One region of the Pseudoalteromonas undina genome, then DNA from elsewhere that is predicted to be linked to it. Evidence: predicted binding sites of a transcription regulator. Region 1 holds the regulator's gene; each other region holds the start of a gene.

Region 1 (4,304 bases):
CAATTGGCGCAGGCATAGAAGTTACTATTTACCCTCTGGAAAAGTAATTTAACCTTTTCGTTCGACTACGGCTGCGGTCATTCTTGATACGCAGCAAAGCTCATTGCGACTATTGGTTATTTTAATGTCCCAAACTGAGCTGCGTTTACCAATATGATAAGCCCTTGCGGTAGCCGTTAATGTGCCGTTGCGTGACGCTTTTAAGTGGCTTGCGCTGATCTCTTGCCCAACACAATAAAATCGACTGAAATCAACTACAAAGTTAGCGGCATAACTTGCTACGGTTTCAGCAAGGACCACATTGGCACCACCATGCACTATACCCATAGGGTTATGATGCTCTGGAATTGCCGGCATAGTGGCGACTAAGTAGTCATCTCCAATTTCACTGATTTCAATTCCCATGGTCTTCATGAGCGTGCCTTGGCCAGTGATCCCTTGATCTAATTGCTTACAAAACTCTAATGTAATTGGTTGGTGCCAAATGCTCATACTCGCTCCTAAAAGAATGTTTAAAAATATAAAATTGAGCTCATATTAAGGTGAAATTTAAATCTTGTCGTGAGTGATAGCAAATAAAATTTTTTTAGCTTAATTTAAGCAGGTAGCCATACTACGACGCCTGCTTATGTAGCTTGCTTATTATTGGTAACTAGCGACCAGTTCTACATTATTATAAGCATCAAAGCCTTTGAGCATGACAGAGTAATTTCCACTGCGAGTATCACTGCAGCTCTCATTATTGCCATTTCTATATGGGCGACAATCAAAATTATTTGTGGATGCCGTTTCGTTAAATTTTACATATATATCAGCATCACCACTACCACCTGATGTTCTAAAAGTAACTTGTGTTGCTTCACTTGGTACTGCAAATGTAAATAATTTTTCGCTATTCTTTGCGCCATTAACCATAATTGCTTGGTTATTTTGGAGTACATTGTCACCAGGAATTGGGGGGGTTGAAGATCTAAAGTTTGCAATAATAGGGTTAGTTAAGTTTAACACTCTGGCATTGTCATGTTCTGCCGAAGTCCCCATTACATCTCCATTGTATGATTTATTAGGGTTCGACCAGTAATTAATACGTGTACAATTACCTGGACAATTATATGCCATCACTGAACGCCATTGTGATTGAGGCTGTTGGTAACCATGTCCAAATGAATAAGGAGTTGTTGAAGGATCGTTTTCTGGATTATGGCGAGCGCCTTGTAAGTGCCCAATCTCATGACCAAAGGAATAGTAGCCCGTTGCACAATTATAATCGACCATAGCAAAAGCGCTTTGAGCATTAGCGCCAATGGCTTTGGCCTGGCCACAGTAACCATTGACATCATTTACTAATATAACTACATCTGCACCGAATTGATCGCGTAATGTATGTGCTTCATCCATATAACCATCGTTCTTAGCTGCTAAACGATTTAAATCAGTACTTGAGTTTGCAGCTTCAGTATAATTAATTTGGCTCATGTGGGCTATGCTAACAACTGCGTTGACGCCTGAGTTTTGATAACCTTGGTTGGTTTCAACAACCGCAAGATCAATTAAGCTATTTATATCCCCTGATTTTTGAGCTGCTGCTGGGGTATATAAAACTAATAAACTAATATTACTTTGCGTTTCGTTAGCCATTACCGATTGAGTGTTTTGAGCTATTAAAATTTGTTCACTCATAAACTCCAGGTGATTAGACTGTTTATAGTCGGGAGCATGTTCAGCTGGCTGCTTTTGGGGATCTAATTCAATGAAATTATGACCAGAGTGCTTATTTGGTTGTAATTTATATATCTGTTCACCTACTTTTACAGTACCCGAAATGCCTTTTGCAGATTTAATAAGTGTTATTTCGTCATCTTCTAAACTTTTACCAATCCAAATTAAGCTTCCCGTTGCTGACAAACTTGTTGAACTTTTTATAAATTCAATGTCGTTACCTTTAACAGGTAAAAGAAAGGTATTTGTGCTATTTGTGAGCTCAAAAAGAGGCTGGCCAAACTGTAATTGATTACTTGTTTGTGTGGCCACGCTTTGTGACTCATTAATATATTGCACTTCAAAAAGCGGAACTTGAGCTTGTGTATAGCCGCTGAATAGGAGTCCGATAAATAAAGGTGAGTATTTTTTCATTTCATAGTCCTTTTTGGTTTGTTTTGTCCACATAAAGTGTACACGCTAATATTTTTATTTCAATTAATTAACATTGCCACCTATTAAAATTAACTATTGTTGTAAATTTTAAGATACATTTTTTATTTTTACTGTTGATGGGTTGCTTTAATCAGTGCAAAAATAATTTTTAGTAGTTAAGAGCGGGTTATATCCTAATGCGATAAGCTAATTATTATCAGTGGAACTAACTTAATTTATATTTGCGATCTTAAAATAACTGTATATACTCACAGTTAATTGTACTGTATGGAAAACCAGTTGTATGCGACCATTAACGAAACGCCAAGCGCAAATACTCGAACTTATCAAAGTGTTTATTAAAGACACTGGTATGCCTCCTACACGTGCCGAGATTGCACAAACACTGGGTTTTAAAAGTGCAAATGCTGCAGAAGAACATTTAAAAGCACTGGCTAAAAAAGGTGTGATTAAAATGAAGCCGGGCGCGAGTCGGGGTATTCAGCTTGTTGAAGAAGAAGAGCCAGAGCAACTGGGCTTACCTTTAATTGGTCGAGTTGCTGCGGGTGAGCCAATATTGGCGCAACAGCATGTAGAAAGCCACTGTAAAATTGACCCTTTAATGTTTAAACCTGCGGCCGATTTTTTACTGCGTGTTAACGGCATGAGTATGAAAGATATTGGCATTATGGATGGCGACTTACTCGCTGTACATAAAACTCAAGTAGCTGAAAATGGTCAGGTTGTTGTTGCTCGAGTGGATGATGATGTTACGGTTAAACGTCTAGAAAAAGCCGGCAGAAAAGTATTACTGCATGCTGAAAATGACGAGTTTTCAGCTATTGAAGTAGACTTGGAGAATGAATCTTTCAATATTGAAGGTTTAGCGGTGGGTGTTATTCGTAACGCTGATTGGATGTGATATTTAAACATAACTTAGCGCTTAATATTGATTAGGCGCTGTTTTTACATGAATTATTTTTGTACGATATTGCTTGTGAATCGCTTTTTGTTATTTCAAAAAATCACTAAATACTTTATAGATAAACAAATTTATTCTAATTGTTTTAAATCATAAAACTTTATATTTTTTCCGCTGTTATTCAAGCTACCCCTTACCAACTCTGACTCTTAGATTAATTACCTCATTAGTTAATATTTTTTTGCTGCACTTTTTTAAGTAACCCCCTTGTTTATTTTTCATACTCACCTTGCTTATTGTTTATTTTTTAACTAGTTATTAAAGAGCTGGAATAAAAATAACTCACAGCCTTGTCGTTTTGAGCACACACATTTAGTAACTCCAGCACCCTTATAAAAAATAAAAATAACGAATGGGCGTTTAAGCCGTATGCCTCTTCGCTTTGCGTCAGCAATAGCATCAAAGGAGCCGTCACATGGGTAAGCTGAGTTCTTCCTTGTGGCTTATATTGTTAGTTTTTTCGCAAAATGTGCTTGCTAATAGCCAATATAATATGCGTAAAGGCGTAACTGATATAAGTAATAATGTATACCAACTGCACATGACCATATTTTTAATATGTTGTGTGATTGGGGTGATCGTGTTTGCCATTATGTTTTGGGCACTCATCCATCATCGCAAGTCTAAAGGGGCTGTCCCTGCCCAGTTTCATGAAAGTACCAAAGTAGAAATACTCTGGACTGCCATTCCTTTTGTCATCTTAATTGTTATGGCCATTCCTGCGACTAAAACGTTAATTGCCATGGAGGATACCAGCAAAGCTGATATCACCATAAAAATTACTGGATCACAGTGGAAGTGGCATTACGAGTATATGGGGGAGGACGTTGAGTTTTATTCAATGTTAGCGACTCCTCAAAATGAAATAACGAATCTTGCCGATAAAAACCCGAATTATTTACTCGAAGTAGATAAGCCGCTGGTGCTACCGATTAATCAAAAAGTACGTTTTTTAATGACTTCAGATGATGTAATTCACTCATGGTGGGTACCTGATTTTGCAGTTAAAAAAGATGCAAACCCTGGGTTTATTAACGAAACATGGACCAGTATTAATGAAGTAGGTACTTACCGCGGGCAGTGTGCAGAGCTGTGTGGTAAAGATCATGGCTTCATGCCTGTTGTGGTAGAAGCAAAAACAGAAGAAGACTTCAAAACGTGGTTGGCAGAAGCTAAACAAGCTAAACAA
Region 2 (4,304 bases), on a different contig from region 1:
CGCTTCATTAAGTTCGCTATATTCTGTTTCTAAAAACTCTCTAAATCCATATTTCTCATGTGACGCTAAAAAGCCGAACAAACTACGCTCATTTTGAGAAAAACGACGACGAGAAACAGGGCCAAGTAATAAGCTAACTATAGGATCTAGCGGTAAGGTATTACTTAATGCATCAATATTTTTGTTTTGATTTGCAAACGCCGAACTTACAACCTCGACCAGCTTTTCATATTTTGATTCTATAGCTTTTACTACTTTTGGGGCTCTAAATATTGAGTCACCTACAAGTACTAAAGATTCATCAATCGAAGGGTTAAAGCTTAAGTCTCTATAGCGGCCTTGAACTTTACTCCATTCTTGCTGTGTTTTTACGTCTTTATTTTTAGCGTAATCAGAGAATGCTTGATGTAAAAAACCAACCAGTAATACAGGGCGTTTTACTTGTTGAACAATATCAGCGAGAGACTGAAATAAATGTAAGTCTTTATTTGCTCGCGATTGATAGTCTAAAGCTTTACCCATTTCATCGAGCAAAATTAAAACGCCGTCTTCGTTATCATTTTGTTTTTGTAAAATAGATTTTATTTTTGCTAAGCACTTATCATCATCAAGAGCGAGTATATCTTCTGCATTAAACTTGATATTAAACGCTTTCAATAAGCTTATTAGAATACTATTTGCGGGGGCTTCAAGGCCACAGACATGCTTAATGGTTTTCCAACCATTAGTAATTTTAAACCTATCATCAAACCCAGTTATTACTTTTTGAGAATTATTAAGCTTGTTTAAAGCGTAACTACGTTGTTCTGAATCTGTAGAAAGCAAGCAAGATAAAAATAAGGCTATAGTCGATTTACCAGAGCCATAAGGGCCCGTGATTGTATAGGCTCTTTGTGTACTGCCCTCAAACTCACGGCTTACAGTATCAAGTACATTAATAGCCGTTCCATGTACGATAAAGTCATCTATAAAGGGGTTTAGGTTAGCACTATCAACATCAATGCGAGTGGAGCTTTTATATCGTTGATTTATTTCAATAATAGATTCAGACATTGGATTTGCCGTAATAGTCATTTAAGTATTTGAAAGTATTGTTTTTTACTGATTCAGATATATTTACTTGTCTTAGCCCTAATGAATCAACCCATGATATTTCTTTTTTAGTATGTTGCTGAGCTTCATCGAGTTTTTGCCCTAGGCCAGCCTCAGATAATCTAAATATTCGGCCAGGTGAACACGGTTTAGTAAGTAACGAATCAAAATCAACAGTGCTCACTTTTGATTCAGTTGTTTCTACTTTAAAGAATTCGAGTAACGCATAGATAAATACTTCAATAGGTAACTCAGGCCTTTCAGTTAAATTACTGACATAAAAAGAGCGGCCGTTATCTTGTAGTAAATTAAGCTCAGCAAGGGGAGAAGTGAAGTGATCTTCATCTATCTTCTTAGCTGTAGACTTAACCTTTTTACTGTACATATTTAAAAAACAATCCATGTCTTTTTTTATAGTCGTAATATTACCAACTTCGCTTTTAACTAGGCGCTTTGCATCTTCATAGCAATCATCGATCAGCTTTGATTTTTCAAAATACTGAACATTAGAGTAATTAAAAAAGTAGCGATAGGCGGTTAGGTGTTCATCATTAAAGTTTAGCCAAAAGTGCAATAACCAAATAGAACCATGCAATTCGAGGTAAGGATCTTTGCCGTTGTCACCAAACAAAAAGTGCCCTTTGTTTTTCGTCACATTATGAAAGGTTTTATTATTTTTTCTGTCGCTTTCTATAATGCCGCTCGACTCAGCCCAATACTGAATAGCTTTAACCATATTTTTACCAACGCCAAGCTCTACGATAGAATGACGAATACTTTCTTCGTCAGAACTTGAAAAATTACCATTTGAATTCAAATGATTAACCGCTTTGAATAGCCATCCATAGCGCAGAGGGAATGTATCGTGACCTGTAAACTTAGCTTTCATTGCTTTTAGAGTTCCTCTGGAGAAATTGTCCAAGCGGCGATATTAACTTGAATTAAGGTTAAGAGGAAGTCTTCTAGGTAATTAATCATTAAAAAACTGTACCTTTATACAGTTTTATTTAAATTATCTCAATACCCTTGTAGATAGGAGGGGTTTATTGTAAAGTTTTGAATATAAAGACAAATAATCAAGTGATTTAGTCTGATCTGTACCCATGGGCTTACATGCAATGGAAGCTATCACATTGATTTACATTAAAGGACTAAAGATGCTTGCTAAAATTTTATTAAACTTTTCTGAAGATGAATTGTTAAGCTTTCTTCCTAAAAATTCAATAAATTTCGCACTTCAACTTGATGCGCAAGACAATCAGGTCTCAGAGGCCAATTCATATAATAAAAATAAACTTGCCGGAATAGTTGCGAGTGTTAAACAAGTCGATTTTATTTTTGACTCACGACTTCGAAATAAGTTAGTTGAGCGCCTATCAGCAAAGCAGCTAGCTGAGCTGTTTCCTAGTTTTGAACTTCAAGCAAAGCAAGTAACCCCCGAACATTACGATGCAATAATAAGTTGGGCAGATGAAAATCCTGACAAATTTGCTGCTTTAATGGGCCTATCTGCATTATACGAAAGCCAATTAGAGCAAGATAACGCGCTAGAGAGTATTACTCATATAGATCCTAACTATGGTTTATACCCTTACCAACAAAACATTAGCAAACAGGTGTTTTCTGAACTTGTACAGGATAAAAGGCGAGTGCTTATTCACCTGCCTACAGGGGCAGGTAAAACACGAACTGCAATGAATATTGCTGCCGAACATTTAAGGCAATCTGAGAATAACTTAGTTTTGTGGCTAGCAGACAGGGAAGAACTTTGCTCGCAAGCCTATTCTGAATTTTCAAAAGCATGGCAGTCACTAGGTAATCGTTCTACTTCTTTATATGGCTTTTATTCAAGCTCTACAGAAAGTTTAAGTGGTATTGACTCCGGGTTTGTCGTTGCTGGGTTACATAAATTTTTAAGTTTACGAAAAAGCGATTCAAGACAGTTACAACTTTTATATAGCAAGTTGGCTGAAAAAGTAACATTAGTAATTTTTGATGAAGCCCACAAAGCTGTAGCTCCTAAGTTTCAAGAAGTTGTTCAAGACTTTATTGATGACAAAGCATTTCACGCTGACTTAATTGGTTTAACTGCCACTCCTGGCAGAAGCTACTCTGAAGATGGACTATCCGAAGAAGATGCTCGTTTAGCTAATTTTTTCTACAACAATAAAGTTTCTATGCAAATATCAGGTTATCTCTCGCCAATAGATTACTTGGTTGAAAAGGGTTATTTAGCTAAAGCAAACTTTAAGTCATTAAACTATGACCACTCCGGTATTGCTGCATATGAACTAAGAGATGCCGGCGGTGTAGAAACAATGACGACGTTAGCAAATAACATAGAGCGAAATCGTCAGATCCTCAGTGCGATTATTGATGAATGTAAACTTGGGTCACAAATCATTGTTTTTGCCTGCACCGTTGATCACGGAATTAACCTTGCCACTGCACTTGCTTATCAAGGTATTAAAGCAGCTTCTATTGATAGTAAAAATGACACAGTAGAGAGCCGCAGAGCAAAAATAGCGCAATATAAAAATGGTGAGCTGCAAGTTCTTGTTAATTTTAATGTCCTAACAGCAGGATTTGATGCACCTAAAACTAACGTTACTGTAATTGCTAAGCCAATGAACTCCTTAGTACAGTATTTGCAAATGGCGGGCCGTGCTATGCGTGGCTATAAAAGCGGCGGTAACAAAGAATGCAATATTTATACAGTGATGGATAACATACCTGAATTTCAAAGTATTAGCCTCGCATTTGGTTATTGGAATGATATGTGGGCAGAAAAGGATATAAAATAATGAGTAATAGATTTTTAAGTGCTGAGACTGTTATTGAGTCATTAAGGGATAATGGTTACAACAATACAGCATACGCTTTAGCTGAACTTATCGATAATAGCTTACAAGCAACGGCCACCCGTGTAGAAGTTGGTTTTATAGAAGAACAACTAAAAGCCCGTAAAAATTATACCGTATCAGAAATCTCCCTTTGGGATAATGGTGTAGGTATGGATATCGATACCCTTAGAGTTGCTATGCAATTTGGTGGCGGTACACACCGTAAAGATACGGGCGGTATGGGTAAGTTTGGTATGGGATTACCAAATTCATCCATTTCACAGTGTAAGCGCGTTGATGTATGGAGTTGGCAAGCCGGTGCGGAGCCCCACCATACTTATTTAGATGTTGATGAGATGAAAAGTGGTG
Region 3 (4,304 bases), on a different contig from region 1:
GCTGTAACAGCAGAAGCTGCATTATTACTAGAGAGTACGTCATCGGCTAAAGTACGTGGCTTTATAAAGTCATAATCTTCACGACGTGAACGGGATACTTCTGCACCGTCAGCCCATAAATCACCACAATCAGCTAATTGACGTGAAATATTAGCACTACGTGCTGGCCCATTTTCTACATAAGCACCATATGGTCCCATCGCACGTGCAGCATGCCCTGTTAAAGTAGCCACAGTAAACAGCGTTGGGTTTATTTCGTTTACAGCCAAATCTTTCATTTCACTAAGTAAATCACCCATCGCTAGACGCCCTTCGGCATCAGTATTACCAATGCGCACTCGCACACCTTCACGGCTAGTAATAATTTCATCAGGAACAAAACAATCTGAACCAATTGAGTTACGTACCACTGCTAAAAAGGCAATCACTTTAACGCCTTTAGGTTGGTAATCAGCAACTGCTTTCATAAATCCAGCCACAGAAGCCGCACCGCCTTTATCTCGGCTCATACCTGCCATGTAGCCGCCTACTTTTAAATCTGCACCGCCTGTGTCATAAACTAAGCCTTTACCAACAAACATCAGTGTGCGTGTTACTTCACCCTCTGGTACATATTCAAGTTTAACAACGCGTGGATGATGACGCTCTACTGCATAAGATGCACGAGCAACAGTACTTAGCATCGGATAGTGTTTATCAATGGCAGCCAAGTCATCAATCACATCAACGCTCACTGCGCTATTATTAAATAGTTCGCTACAGTAATCAGCAAAGCGTGGTGGTGCCATACGTTCAGGCTCGGTACCACATAAATCACGTGCAGCATATTGTCCAGCTGCTAATGCATTGACTGCTTTAATCGTTTGCTCATTGGCATCAATTAAACCGATTTGAGTAATTGGCTCAATACCATGACCATGAAATTCACGTGCTTCAAGAGGCTGCCATAATGCTTGGCATGCGCCTAAATAGGCCACTTCCAGCGCGTGTTGGTAACGGCTGTCGGTATTTAAAGCAGGTAAGTAAATAGCGGGGTTAACACTGCCTGACGCTTTAGCCTCGTTAATGGCTAATTTAGCCGCATCAAAATAGCGACGTACATCATCATAATCTCTATTTAAAGGGCCTGTTGGGGCTAATACAACACGTTTACCGGCAATTACTAGCAAGGTAACTTGATTACCTATGCGAGAGTCTACTTGAGCTTGATTTAAAATTGCATCGCGCAGAGGCGTATTTGGTATGTGAGAAAAGTCATCGCTGATAATAATTAGTGCATCGTGTGATGCACAATCTAGGCTTGCACTAACTGGCTGAGCCAGCACTGCTTTTGGATATGCCATAAAAAAGGATCCTGTTAGAAAACGTAGCCCCTATTATTATTTATTTAGCAATTTATAACCAGTAAACTGCGGTAATCTGCATACTTACTGGCAACCTAGAGTTACACCTTTTACACGTCTAAAATACTCAGCTGTAAATTATGCTCTGGTTGGTTTTTAATACCAACACCAATTCCTAATAAACGCACAGGTTGTTGTAATCCGCGTTGATAGGCTTTGGCGAGTAACTCTTTAAAAATAGCCGTGTTTAATTGATGATTCGCTTGATCTGCTGAGGTCACAACAAAATTAGCAAATTTAACTTTAACACTTAACTTGTTAATTTTATTTTGTAGCTGCTGTTTGTTTAATCTAACCTCGAGCTCACCTAACAGCTGCGGTAATTGCTCCAAGCACTCATCAAGACTATTTTTGTTGTATTCATAAGTATGCTCCACGCTCAATGACTTACGAATCCGCTCAGTTGAAACCCGCCCTATATGCTCCCCCATACATTTTTGATATAACGACACGCCAAAATTCCCCACATGTTGCTGCATCCAATTAGCCCCTTTTTCGCGAACATCTTGGCCCGTGTACAACCCTTTTAAATTAAGCTTCTCCAAGGTTACCTTACCCACTCCTGGAATTTTACCTAGTGGTAATTGGGCTAAAAACGAGTCAACTTGCTCAGGCAATACTACAAATTGGCCATTGGGTTTATTTTCATCGCTAGCAATTTTGGCTATAAATTTAATTGGCGCAATCCCCGCAGAAGCGGTCAGCCCTGTGGTATTAAAAATATCGGTGCGGATCTGCTCAGCAATTAACGTTGCACTGCCTTTAAATGCAGTACTGTCGGTAACATCTAGGTACGCTTCATCAAGTGAAAGAGGCTCAACAAGATCAGTATAGCGGTTAAATATAGCGCGGATTTGAGTTGATACTTGTTTATAAACAGCCATTCTACCCGGCACAATAACTAAATCGGGGCAAAGCTGTTTGGCATGATAGTTAGACATGGCAGAGCGCACCCCATACTCTCTAGCAAGATAGTTAGCGGTAGAGAGCACTCCACGGCGACTGTTACCGCCAATTGCCAGCGGTACACTTGCAAGCTTGGGGTTGTCGCGCATTTCAACGGCTGCATAAAAGCAGTCCATATCTATATGAATAAACTTTTTCATCACACAATAACAACTGTTCATTTATACAGTCATTATTGTGGAATCGCTGCTAATTAGCAAGCTTGTTGTTATTTAAAAAGAGCGCCTATTTTTCTTGGGCTTATTAAAACAATACATCCAAAATAAAATTTCTAAAGAAAAGCCTAATAAAATCAAAATAATTGCTCCTGCCTCATTACCCATAGCGTAACAAGTAAACGACGCTATAAAAACGGTGCATGCCAATAACCAATTAATTATATTCTGCATAGTTATCTCCTTGTGTGTTACTAGTTACTATAGTCATGAATTCAAAGAGGTACAATTTTAGCCCTAGAATTTTTGCCAACTATAATTCCCTTGAGCTCATCCGACCATGTTGCTAATCTAAATACTTTAAAACCAAGAGCTATAAATACATGGAAACGTTTAAACAACAACACCCTATTCATACCGACATTACTGTAGCGTGGGGCGATATGGATGCCCTACAGCATGTTAATAACTGTGTTTATCTTCGTTATTTTGAAATAGCCAGAATCGACTTTTTAAATAAATTAAATTTATTTGATACTATCAATGCTAAAGCCACTGGCCCTGTGATCAGTGAAAATAATATTCGCTACAAACGCCCTGTGACGTTTCCTGACACATTAAGCGTAGGTATTACTATTAGTGATATTAAGTCAGACAGATTTATAATGAATTACAGTGTATTTAGCCATGCGCAAAATGCGATAACGACCACTGGCATGTCAAAAGTGGTGATGTTTGACTTTAAAACAGAGCAAAAAGCCACGATCACAGAACCTTTGTTATCGGCTTTAAAAGCAAACTCTGAAAACGAATAATTAGGATTAGTAATGCAATATAGTCAATTAGGCAGTAGTGATATTAGTGTTTCTAGGGTCTGTTTAGGTAGTATGACTTGGGGAGTACAAAACACCCAGCATGATGCTGATGAGCAAATAGCCTATGCTCTTGACCGTGGTGTTAACTTTATTGATACGGCAGAAATGTACGCAGTTCCTCCCTCTCCCGATACTTATGGTAAAACTGAGGAAATTATAGGGAATTGGGTTGCACGTAATTCACAGAAACGAAAAGACATTGTTATTGCAACTAAAATTGCCGGTAATGGGCTTTCATGGATCCGTGATGGTGGTGATATTACTCGCCAAGCTGTTATTGATGCAGTTGATCAGTCTCTAAAACGCCTACAAACCGACTATATTGACTTATACCAATTACATTGGCCAAATCGCCGCACTCCTCATTTTGCAAGGCAATGGCCTGGCATGCTTAAATTTACTGAGGTCGATGCAAAACAGCACACCGCTGACATGCTTGATATTTTAGAGGGTTTAGATGCGTGTGTTAAAGCGGGTAAAATTAAACACTGTGGACTTTCTGACGACACCCCGTGGGGGATTAGCCAATTTTTAAATTTAGCCAAAGAGCACAATTTACCAAAAATGGTGTCTATTCAAAATGAGTTTAGTTTAGCGCATGCGAAAGATTGGCCTTATTTAATAGAGCAATGTGTGCATGAAGATATTGCTTACTTACCTTGGTCACCTTTAGCTGCTGGACTATTAACGGGTAAATATCTAAATGGAGCACGCCCTGAAGGCTCTCGCTGGACATTTATGCAGCGTAACGGTATTTTTAGAGATACGCCACAATCACAAAAGGCGACCAAAGAGTATGTTGAACTTGCCCATGAACACAACATAACACCAGCACAATTAGCGCTAGCGTGGTGTAATCAAGTGGATGGCGTTACCTCATCTATTATTGGTGCCACTACTATGGC
Region 4 (4,304 bases), 1.6 Mb from region 1:
ACGTGATTCAACAACGGTACATAGTTTTGGCATTTTAAAGTTGATTCCCAGCTCCTCAAGCTCTTTTTTAATAAAGCCATAATCAAAATTAACATTGTGAGCGACAAAAATACTACCCGAAAGCTTATCTAATAAAGTCGAAACAATGTCGCTAAATATAGGCGCATCACTTACCATGGCGTCGTTAATACCGGTTAGTTTAGTAATAAAACGAGGGATAGGCCGCTCTGGGTTTATCAGCGTAGTCCATGTATCAATGATGTTGCCTTGCTGTATTTTAACAATACCAATTTCGGTAATTCGGTTCCCCCCTTTTAGTCCCCCCGTCGTTTCAATATCTACCACACTATAAATTCGCTTAGGATCTACATACCAGTTTACCGCTGCAATATTTACGATAAAGCCACAGCTTTTTAAATTATCGATACTCACTAACTGGTTTCTTTTAAGCTTATCGCCTGGCGCTTTAACCTCTTCAAAATGAACAGCGCTGTTATCAACAACCATTAAATCGGGGTAACCATCTTTTAATTGTCGGTAGTTCTTTGCCATATTTTTTAAATGCTGAAGTAAAGCCGTTATTGGGCTATTTAATATAAGCATCTCTACTGGCTTTAAAACATCTGGGTGCCACCTAAATAAGCCATTTGGTTGCTCATAATACTTCGCGGCATGGTTACACACTAAACGCAGCAATTTGGGGGTACTATTACACGCAGCCAGCCGCGCTTCTATTTGTGAGGATTGATTTAAGTAAAAGGAGTCTGTTTTTAACGCTTGCGGGAAAATATCAAATTCATTACAAGGAGGCGTCGGAGTTTCAATAAACAGCTCTTGCCAAAAAACCAGTGTAAATAAGCTTTGCCACAAGGTATTCTCAGTATAAAAAACCTGTTTACCTTGACGAGTGTAGTGATCGCTTACACCTAACTCAACATCGCCTCGGTAAAGTTCATCAACTTCTATAATGCAGCGTGTACTGGCTAACATTTCACTGAGCCGCGAACGGGTTTGCTTGTTAAATTTACGCATTAAAAAGTCATCTGCGAAATACAGTAACTCATCACTAAGCGGATTTTCTATAATTTGCTCAAGCTGCGCTTTTACCCATTGCTTATTGCCCTGTCGATATTGCTCCCTTATTTGAATCTCGAGGGCTTGTGCATCGTCTTCGCAGGCGTTAAGTAAATCAAACGCAAGTGTTGGGTTAGTTGTTTTTAGTTGCTTAAAAAGTATAACCAGTAACTTGTTTTTTAACTCTTGTGCAATAACCCCTACTGCTACTTTATTTATTAGCTGCTTTGCTAGTTCCTCTCTTTCATTGTCATCTTTTGTATTTTTAAGCGTTAGTCGCAAACGGTTTAATGCATAGTTAGACTGCGCTTCTTTTATTGAATCAAAGCGCGATAAGCTTTCATTATGCTCTTGCCTAACAGGTGTTACGCCTAAATCTCTTAGTACAAATCGATTTTGATGATTAATATCGCCTGCACTGAGCCTGCCAATGTATAAAAATTCAAAATACTCGTAATACTCTTCTCTATTATTTATCACGTACTGATTATATAAGTGTGCAAGACACTCTGGCTTAGATTCAAAGAATGAAATAGCTATTTCAACTAAGTTACTTTTAGCAGCGCTTTTTTTAAATAATGGCGTTTGTTCTTGCTTTTCTAGCAGCTCTATTAAGGCCGGTTTTGTTAGGTGACTTAGTAGTTGCTTATGATCTTTATCAGAGGGTTCTACAATTAACTTTGCCGCTTTTAATTTAAAAAGTGCTTGGTATGGCGAGCTAATTTCTTTGTAGTTTAATGATTGGGTTTGAACTAAATAAGGCTTACGAGAATAAATGCGCGCCAACATACACTGGCTCTGCTCGTCGAGCGTGTTTATTTTACTAATAAATGAAATATGCTTTTGCTCGAGTAAATGCATGCATTTCTCGCTCACAAAAGTTAATAGCTCTCTAAAATGTGCCAAATAATATTTCGCTGGTAACTCTTTTTTCATAAAACCGCCCACACTGTATATAAAAACAGTATCCAGCATCTCATTATTTTTATCAACCCAATAAAATTTTTTTATGCATACGTATTACTATTGAAATATCTTTTTTAGCGTGATTACTCTGTGCTAAGGTTGCCCGCAAATTATTAGTGGCACTTTAACTACATTACACATAATAAAAATTAGGATTGAACAACATGACGACACAGCATGCAACTAAAGGTGAGCATAGCGCACAGACTAAGTGCTCGCTTTTTTATGTTATTTTTATATCGGCCGTTGCCGCTATTGGTGGCTTTTTATTTGGTTTTGATTCAGGCGTTATAAATGGCACCGTATCGGCATTGGGTAATACATTTAATTCAAGCAGTGTTGCAACTGGTTTTAATGTTGCATCTGTATTATTAGGCTGTGCATTAGGGGCATTCGCCGCTGGCCCATTAGCTGACAAGTTTGGCCGTCGCGCTATTATGATTGTCACTGCCATTATATTTGCAGTCAGCGCTTTTGGCTCTGGCATTGCAGATAGTTCTGCTGAGTTTATTTTTTACCGCTTGTTTGGTGGGTTAGGTATAGGTGCAGCCTCGGTTTTAGCGCCTGCTTATATAGCAGAAGTTGCTCCTGCGAGTCTACGTGGTCGCTTAGCTACACTGCAACAACTCGCTATAGTTCTTGGTTTATTTGCAGCTTTTTTAAGTAACTACCTAATTGCTAACGCTGCTGGCGGTGCCGAGGGTATTTTAATGTTAGATTTAGCCGCGTGGCGCTGGATGTTTTGGGCTGAACTTGTTCCTGCAGGCTTATTTTTAATTGGTGTACTGTTTATTCCTGAATCACCGCGTTACCTAGTTGCACAAGGTAAACTTAAACACGCTAAAACTGTATTTAACAAAATCTCAAATGATAATGCAGATACACAAATCAGTGACGTGAAGCAGTCTCTGCAAAGTGATAAAAAGCCAAGTATTCGCGACTTATTTATTGATGGCAGTAAAAAAGTACACCCTATTGTTTGGGTGGGTGTAGCTTTATCTGTTTTCCAACAATTTGTTGGTATTAACGTGGTATTTTATTACGGTTCAGAGCTATGGCAAGCCGCCGGCTTTGATGAATCACAATCACTGTTTATTAATGTACTTGCCGGCACCACCAATATTTTATCTACCTTTATTGCTATTGCCTTAGTCGATAAAGTAGGCCGCAAGCCACTATTATTGGTAGGTAGCTTAGGTATGTTTATTAGTTTAAGTGCACTTACTTACACCTTTGGTAGCGCTGGACTTGATGAAGCAGGCAAGTTAGCACTTAGCGAAAATATGGGTACCTTTGCATTAATAATGGCTAATTTGTTTGTGGTATTTTTTGGCTTAAGTTGGGGCCCTATAGTGTGGGTGCTACTTGGCGAAATGTTTAATAACCGTATTCGCGGTGCGGCCCTTGCTGTTGCAGCTAGCGCGCAATGGATAGCTAACTTTGCTATTACTATGACCTTCCCGATTATGCTCGGCAGTATTGGTTTAGCTGGCGCTTATGGCTTTTATGCCTTATCGGCATTTATTAGTGTATTTTTTGTGGTCAAATACATCAAAGAAACACGCGGTATGAAATTAGAGTCAATGTAATTATTTAGCCTGAGTAGCATCGACTTTCCATTAGTTTACTCAGGCTAATCCCCATTCTATTATCTTATTTTTCTGCTCATAAAACTAATTAGATACATTTAACCATTTGGCAAGCGGATACTCTCAGGCACGGTGTAAGCTTTTGCCTGTTGAACCATTATCAACTGAGTATATTACCAATCACAGTGTATAAATCATCACTATTAATTGGTTTGGCAATAAAGTCATCCATACCGGCTATTAAGCATCGCTGTTTATCTTCTTCATAGGCATTAGCCGTAATCGCTACTATAGGCACTCGCCAACCTGTTTTAAGTTCCATAACTCTAATTGTACGTGTGCATTCATAACCATCCATGTTAGGCATTTGGCAATCCATTAAAATCAAATCAAACGATTGCTCTTTTAATACATCAAGAGCCTTAATACCATCCTCGGCCATAACAACCACAGCTTTAGTCGGCTCCAACATTTTTGAAATAACCTGCCGATTTATCGCATTATCTTCTACCAACAGTATGTGCTTACCCAGCAGATTTGGTTGCAAAGCTGCTTTTTTAGGTAAGGTTGAGGGAGCGTCTGCTGACTCTGGTGCACTAATACTAAACGCAAACGTACTACCTTTACCCTCTTCGCTGTTTAACTGAATTTCACCGCCCATCATTTTTATCAGCT

What was found. Region 1 encodes LexA, which represses DNA repair genes until DNA is damaged. Its sites were predicted from a motif close to TACTGTATNNNNATACAGTA; they were not measured.
Region 2: PUND_RS15625 (DUF4007 family protein) is a predicted target of LexA. The motif match lies at 2,076-2,095, and genes of this name have one in related genera.
Region 3: dinB (DNA polymerase IV) is a predicted target of LexA. The motif match lies at 2,521-2,540, and genes of this name have one in related genera.
Region 4: PUND_RS07075 (exonuclease domain-containing protein) is a predicted target of LexA. The motif match lies at 2,022-2,041, and genes of this name have one in related genera.

Annotation. Positions count from the first base shown of each region.
Region 1 is NZ_AHCF03000003.1:2,305,750-2,310,053, reverse strand. Features, by position in the region: gene PUND_RS14325 (hypothetical protein) at 1-47, shown strand, start outside; gene PUND_RS14320 (PaaI family thioesterase) at 49-492, opposite strand; gene PUND_RS14315 (M12 family metallo-peptidase) at 643-2,133, opposite strand; gene lexA (transcriptional repressor LexA) at 2,438-3,055, shown strand; gene coxB (cytochrome c oxidase subunit II) at 3,531-4,304, shown strand, end outside.
Region 2 is NZ_AHCF03000004.1:120,947-125,250, forward strand. Features, by position in the region: gene PUND_RS15620 (hypothetical protein) at 1-1,053, opposite strand, end outside; gene PUND_RS15625 (DUF4007 family protein) at 1,046-1,981, opposite strand; gene PUND_RS15630 (DEAD/DEAH box helicase) at 2,250-3,896, shown strand; gene PUND_RS15635 (ATP-binding protein) at 3,896-4,304, shown strand, end outside.
Region 3 is NZ_AHCF03000002.1:564,324-568,627, reverse strand. Features, by position in the region: gene PUND_RS03270 (M17 family metallopeptidase) at 1-1,343, opposite strand, end outside; gene dinB (DNA polymerase IV) at 1,454-2,509, opposite strand; gene PUND_RS03260 (acyl-CoA thioesterase) at 2,908-3,339, shown strand; gene PUND_RS03255 (aldo/keto reductase) at 3,352-4,304, shown strand, end outside.
Region 4 is NZ_AHCF03000003.1:748,081-752,384, reverse strand. Features, by position in the region: gene PUND_RS07075 (exonuclease domain-containing protein) at 1-2,010, opposite strand, end outside; gene PUND_RS07070 (sugar porter family MFS transporter) at 2,205-3,629, shown strand; gene PUND_RS07065 (response regulator) at 3,790-4,304, opposite strand, start outside.